One region of the Paenibacillus sp. FSL M7-1455 genome, then DNA from elsewhere that is predicted to be linked to it. Evidence: riboswitches for the same ligand, from Rfam matches in the RefSeq annotation. Region 1 holds a riboswitch; the other holds the start of a gene.

Region 1 (3,397 bases):
CGTTTTATGCGTCGTTGTCGTGACGAATTGGGCATGAGGCACCGGACTCGGGTGAACGCCCGCGGCGACCAGGCCGGCGATATGCGCCATGTCGACCATGAACAACGCGCCCACGTCGTTTGCGATCGAAGCGAAAGCTTCGAAATCGATCGTGCGCGGATACGCGCTGGCGCCGGCAACGATCAAACGCGGACGGTGTTTGAACGCGGCTTTGCGCACTTCGTCGTAATCGATCAGGAAGTTGTCTTCGCGAACGCCGTAAGCGACGAAGTTATACAAAAGGCCGGAGGCGTTGACCGGGCTGCCGTGCGTCAAATGTCCGCCGTGGGCCAGGTTCATGCCGAGCACCGTGTCGCCGGGTTTGATCGCGGCAAGATATACCGCCATGTTCGCTTGTGCGCCGGAATGCGGCTGCACGTTGACGTGTTCGGCGCCGAACAGCTGCTTCGCGCGGTCGCGGGCGATATCCTCGACGATATCGACGCGCTCGCATCCGCCGTAATAACGTTTGCCCGGATAACCTTCCGCATATTTGTTCGTGAGGACGGAGCCCATGGCCTCCATCACCGCTTCGCTAACAATGTTTTCGGAAGCGATCAGCTCGATGTTGCTTCGCTGGCGCTTCAGCTCCAGATTCATCGCATCCAATACCGCAGGGTCCTTTTTACGCAATTGATCCATCTTCTTGTTCCTCCCTTAAAATAAACTTTCCTATTTTTTGTGCATGAACGCTGTCCAATCCCCGACGTTTAATCGCAAGCGGAGGCGTTGCCCGCATCCTGCCCGGGCGAAATGCGGTACACCGCACGCTCGCCGCCGATCAGCTTCGGCCGGGTAAAGGCGGTATTCACGCGAGCCTCCCCCACATACCGAAGCTTGGTGCGGTAAGGCACGGCCACGCGCCGCAAATGCATCCCGATCAATGTTTCTCCGATGTCGATCCCCGCATCCGCTTCGATCGTTTCGGCCAAACACGGCTCCTTCATGGAGCGGTATGCCGCGCTGGCCATGGAACCTCCGGCCTTCGGCACCGGTACGGCCGCCACTTCGGTCAGCCGCAAAGCGGCAAGAAGGGAACGCTCCACGACAAGCGCCCGGTTCAAATGCTCGCAGCACTGGAACGCAAGCTCGAAACCGAACTCGCGGCTGACTTCCCGGATACCTTCCAGCAGCTCCTGAGCCACTTCAAGCGCCCCCGAGGTGCCGATCCGCCGGCCCGCCACTTCGCTCGTGCTGGTTCCGACCACGACGACCTTGCCGGGGCCAAGCCCGGCCGCTTCCGCCAGCTCGCGCAAAATGGCCGACACTTGCTCCTTTAGCGAAACTTCCGCCGGAATGCCTTGTTCGGAAAATTCCATGCGAATACCTCCCTAGCGCTGCAGATAACGGTCCTCGATCGCTTTGATTTTGCCGACGCGCTGCGTATGGCGCTCTCCGCTGCTGAACGGCGTATCGAGCCAGATTTTCGCGATTTCCTGCGCCAGGCCGGGGCCGATGACGCGCTCGCCCATCGCCAGCACGTTCGAATCGTTGTGCTCCCGGGTCGCTTTGGCGGAAAATACGTCATGCACCAGCGCGCAGCGAATGCCCGGAACCTTGTTGGCCGCGATGCTCATGCCAATCCCCGTACCGCAAATCAGAATGCCGCGATCAGCCTCACCCGAGGCAACCTGCTCGCATACAGGCAGGGCATAGTCCGGATAATCCACGGAGTCAGCGCAGCTGCACCCCACGTCCACGACCTCGTGGCCCATTTCCTGAATAACGGCGATGATGTCTTCTTTCAAACGCACTCCCGCGTGATCTGTTCCCACAGCAATCTTCATGTTTCGAAAAACCTCCCTGAATGTCGTGCTTTTGTGACTTCTTGTACATTATACCCTATTTCAAAGCCACAAGATGAAAATACCTTCATGGGGATGCCTGCAAAATCCTCCCTATGAATACAAAAAAGAGCAGTCCGCGGATAACCGCAGAATTGCTCTTTTGCCCAGGCGACCGGCCGTATCATCCGGTGCTCCATCGTGGTTTCATCCACAGTTGTCGCCAGTTACACCGGATCCAAGGTTTTTCACAACCATCATAAATCATTAGACGGCGAAAAGCAAGCAATTTCGGTGCTTGCTCCGCCTGCCGGAGGCGCACCGGGGAAACGTGCAGCCTGGGCCGCTGTATCCCTTGAAGAGGTTCGTTGACGCGCCCCGGATCAAAACCGAAGCCGATCCCCACGCTTTGCTTACGAAGCGCGATAAGCTTCCAGCTTATCCAGCAAACGTTCGATCGCGGCCCGGATTTCTGCCGCGGCCAAATCATAATCCTCCCGGGATCCCCCGAACGGGTCGGAAATATCGAAGCTCGGCACGCGCTGCTGGATTTCGATCAAGCGTTCCCGCTCCGCATCGGTCAGCTCCTGTCCGAGCGAGCGTTTGACCTCCCAGGTCGCGTAAAGGCCGTCCAGTTCTTTCAGGTCGTTCAGCACGCCTTCGTCGTCTTCCACGTATTCCTTCAGCGTGAACACTTTGTCCGCCGCATGCGGAAAGTTGCGGATGACCTGCTGCTTGTGGCTTTGGGTCAGCGTAAGGATCAAGTCGGACCAATCGACCGCTTCCGGCTTCAACGATTTCGAAGTCAGGCGGTCGCCGATCTCATGGTCGCGCAATACCGCCTCCGCATGCCGCGACATCGACATGCCGTCCATGGCCGCGACGCCGGCGGAACGGGCTTCCACGTCGATGCCGCGGTCCTTGGCCATTTTGCGGAGAAGGGCTTCCGCCATCGGGCTGCGGCACGTGTTCCCTGTACACACAAACAAGATATGCTTCACGTCTATCGCACCTCCCGGATTGTTCTTTGGCGATTATTGTATCAAAAGATAAAGGCGAGGCCAAATGCCAGCAGGATCACGCCTCCCAGCGCCTCCCCGAAATCCCCCAGGTTGCGGCTTGCCCTCCGGCCCAGCAGGAGTCCCAAGACCGACATCACTCCGCCGCTGATGCCGAAGGCAAGCACGGTGACGATCAAATTGCTCTGGAACATCCCGAGCGACAGCCCGACGGAAAAGGAATCCACGCTGACGCTTAAGGCGAACAACAACATGCCCAGCAGCGACCGGTGGTCGATCATCCGGGTCTCTCCGCTTTTGAAAGAGCCGAATACCATGTGAACGCCGAGCAGGATGAGCAGTCCCCCGGCAACATAGTCGGCTACCTGTCCAAGCAGGGAGCTCATGTATTGTCCGGTATACATGCCGATCAGGGGCATCAGGATATGAAACAAGCCGATCAGCACGCTGATCTTCAGCACGTGCAGCAGGCGAATCCCTTTCATGCCGATTCCGATCCCCAGGGAAAATGCGTCCATTCCAAGTGCCGCGGCCATCATCAGGATCGCGATCAGC
Region 2 (3,397 bases), 2.0 Mb from region 1:
GCGTAACGCCGGTGGCGTTTTTGAACCGGAAAAGGCTTGAGAAGTCGGTGCGGCTGCTGGGGGAAACGAATATGACGGTTTTGGCGATCGCGGGCGAATGCGGGTTCGAGTCGCTGTCGGCATATCACGCGCTGTTCAAAAAGCACTACGGAACAACGCCCAACGAGATGCGCAAGGCACGAACCCAATACAGCAATATTTCGCAATGGACAAGCAATATGCCGGAGGAGACCGCGTCCGGAACGGCCTACAATGAAAACCGTAAGAGATCATTGCTAGGAAGGACGTGGGATCGGATGATCGCCATAAAAGAATTAACCCCCCTTAACGTCGCATATGTCCGCCATGTGGGAAGCTATCTCGATACGGGCGCCGCATGGGACAAACTCGGCCGTTGGGCCTACGAACGGGGGATAACCCCGCCAAGCGAGCATTTTATCGGCATTTCGCTGGATGACGCCGGGCTGGTGGACGAATACGCCTGCCGGTATGACGCTTGCGTCACGTTGCCCGAAGATTGGACGCCGGATTCCGCGGACCCGCAGGTGCAGTTTAAGTCGCTGTCCGGGGGCATGTATGCGGTATACCCTTTTTACGACACCATCGATAAATTCGTGCTGGCGTATCAAAACGTATTCGGCCTTTGGCTGCCGAACAGCGGATATGAAGCCGACGACCGGCCATGCCTGGAATTTTGCCTGAACGATCCTGCGCGGGATCCGGAGGGAAAATGCAGGGTGGACTTGTACGTGCCGATCAAAAAATAAAATTTAAAGACATTGCAAGGCAGAACGCCTGCAGCTTGGAGGAATGAAAATGAATTTCGAGGCGGCATTCGGCCGGTTTCCCGTGATCGCGTCAGACAGGCTCGTGTTAGGCAAAATCGGAGAGGAGCATTTGGAGGAACTGTTCGAAATCTACGACAATGACAACGTTTTTACATACTGCGGCATCATTCCGAAGCATAACAAAAACACGGTCAAATCCATGATCGGACATTTCGAACGGGATTTCCTCAAAAAAAGCCGGATCAAATGGGGCATTTTTGCGGTGGGGAACCCCGGCAAGCTGCTCGGCATCATCGAAGCGTTCGATTGGAACCAGAAGGTCAATTCGCTTTCCGTGGGTTATTTTCTGGCGGAACGGCATTATGGAAAAGGCATTGCGACGGAAGCGCTGCAAACGCTCACCCGGTTTTTGTTCGAGGTGGCCCTCGTCAACCGGATCCAGGCCGAAGTGATGCCGCCGAACGAAGCTTCCAAAAGGGTGCTTGCCAAAAACGGGTTCCGAAAAGAAGGATTGCTGAGACAAGCGACGTTATGGTCCGGAAAAGGGGTCGTCGACCTTGAAATTTACGGCAAATTGAAGGAAGACGCCGCGAAAGAACCCGGATGGGCAAAAATATGACGTATCAACGCCGATTTTGTGCTATACTAGAGATAACTTCAAGCCGTGTGTGACTGGCGTAACGTGGGGAACCACGAGGGAGCACATGGATCATAACAGCCGTACGCCTGGGCGAAAGTATTTGGAGGGGATTCCTTTCCGAATGCTTTTTTTTGTTTGAAACCAAAATCGGAGGCGACAGAAATGAGCATGCTGCTAAAAACGAAACCGCTGGCGAGCGAGGTGTCGGAATCGATCATCGAAGAGGTGAACCGCTTTAAGGCAAAAGGGATTCACCCCCGGCTGTCTGTCATTTTGGTAGAAGGCGATCCGGCATCGGCATATTACGCGAAAGCAAAAGAGAAAAAAGCCCAACAGCTGGGCATCGCGTTCGACCTGATTTCGTTTACGCCGGAGGTGACCGAGCAGCGCCTGCTGGACGAAATCGAAAAATTGAACCAAGATCCGGCCGTGCACGGCATCATGCTGGAGCTGCCGCTCCCCAAACATATCCGCCTGCAAACCTGCTGCGACGCCATTCGACCGGAAAAAGACGTCGACGGCATTTCATCGGCGAACAAGCTGGCCTGCATGACGGGGGCAACCGGCATTTATCCGGCAACGCCGCAGGCATGCATTCGGATCGTGAAACATTTCGGGTTTTCGCTGCAAGGGAAAAACGTGGTGCTGGTCGGGCACGGGGAAACCGTCGGAAGGCCTTTGATGCAGATGCTGCTCCGCGAAAACGCGACCGTCACCGTTTGCCATTATTACACGCAAAATCTCGCCAAACATATCGCGGGCGCGGATATTTTGATGACCGCCACCGGCTGCGCCGGACTGATTACGGCCGATATGCTGCATCCCGAGCTGGTCGTGATCGATGCCGGTATTTCCGAAACGCCGAGCGGCATCGTGGGAGACGCGGTTCCCGAAGCGGTGGAAGCGGCCAAAGCGGTAACGCCTGTACCGGGCGGAGTGGGGACGTTAACGACCGTGCTGTTGTTCGAAAATTTGTTGCATGCCATCCGGCTGCAGCAGCCATCGAAAGAGGTGTAGCGCATGAACGGACAAAATCACGTTTTTGATCAGCCGATCCGCGAATTTTTGCATTCGGCCGCTTCCAGTGCGCCGACGCCGGGCGGGGGAAGCGTTGCGGCATTGGCTGCGGCCCTGGGGGCGTCCATGGGCTCCATGGTGGCGAACATTACGAGCGGACCGAAGTTTGAGCAGGTGCGGGAACAAATGGCGGAAATCGTGAAGCTGATGCAGGACGCGATGACCGAAGCCGAAACCTTTTTGAAAAAGGACATCGAATCCTTTAACGGTTACATGGCCGCGCTTGGGCTCCCCAAAGCATCGGAGGAGGAAAAGAGGCAGCGCTCCATCGCTTTGCAGCAAGCGGCGGTGCAGGCGGCTTCCGTGCCCCTGCATCTCATGAAACGCTGCCTGGAAGTCATGTCGGCGCTGGCGTCGGTAACCGAACAAGCGAATAAAAACGTCATTTCGGATCTTGGCATCGCGTTGCTGATGCTGGACGCTGCGGTTCAATCGGCGTGGATCACGGTCGAGATAAACCTTGGCAGCATCAAGGATGCCGGCGTGCGGGCCACGTTCCAGGACACGGGGGCGGAGCTTTCTTCCCGTTCGGCGGGCATAAAAGATCAAGTATTGGGACAAATCAGGGAGAGGTTGGCATAGACCTATGAAAATTGAGCCATGGGAGCAGCTCATTCGTCATATCGAACCGGAAGCAAAGCTGCTGCGGGCACAAAAGCTTCAAGGCGGCGTTTCCGCCCAAGTAACGAAGCTGGAAATCGAACTGCCCGAAGGCGTCGTTCGGAAGCTGCTTGCGCGTCGGCACGGCGAAGCGGACCGCAGTCGAAATCCCCATATCGCGCGGGAAGAATACAAGCTTCTTCAGCAACTGACTGCGGCGGGGCTGCCTGTTCCGAAGCCGCATGCCGTGCTCAGTTCGTTCGGCGATGCACCGCTGATCGTCACGGAATTC

The links. Region 1 has a riboswitch for ZMP and ZTP ahead of rpiB (ribose 5-phosphate isomerase B). Riboswitches for the same ligand answer to the same signal wherever they lie in the genome.
Region 2: it holds a riboswitch for ZMP and ZTP, as region 1 does, so the genes downstream of both, NYE48_RS16605 (bifunctional 5,10-methylenetetrahydrofolate dehydrogenase/5,10-methenyltetrahydrofolate cyclohydrolase) here and rpiB (ribose 5-phosphate isomerase B) in region 1, are expected to answer to the same signal.

The regions. Positions count from the first base shown of each region.
Region 1 is NZ_JBBORO010000001.1:5,656,012-5,659,408, forward strand. It holds gene glyA (serine hydroxymethyltransferase) at 1-681, opposite strand, end outside; gene NYE48_RS25870 (TIGR01440 family protein) at 750-1,358, opposite strand; gene rpiB (ribose 5-phosphate isomerase B) at 1,371-1,826, opposite strand; ZMP/ZTP riboswitch at 1,982-2,064, opposite strand; gene NYE48_RS25880 (low molecular weight protein arginine phosphatase) at 2,237-2,824, opposite strand; gene NYE48_RS25885 (manganese efflux pump MntP) at 2,866-3,397, opposite strand, start outside.
Region 2 is NZ_JBBORO010000001.1:3,610,709-3,614,105, reverse strand. It holds gene NYE48_RS16615 (AraC family transcriptional regulator) at 1-767, shown strand, start outside; gene NYE48_RS16610 (GNAT family N-acetyltransferase) at 817-1,407, shown strand; ZMP/ZTP riboswitch at 1,447-1,527, shown strand; gene NYE48_RS16605 (bifunctional 5,10-methylenetetrahydrofolate dehydrogenase/5,10-methenyltetrahydrofolate cyclohydrolase) at 1,591-2,445, shown strand; gene NYE48_RS16600 (cyclodeaminase/cyclohydrolase family protein) at 2,449-3,087, shown strand; gene NYE48_RS16595 (phosphotransferase family protein) at 3,092-3,397, shown strand, end outside.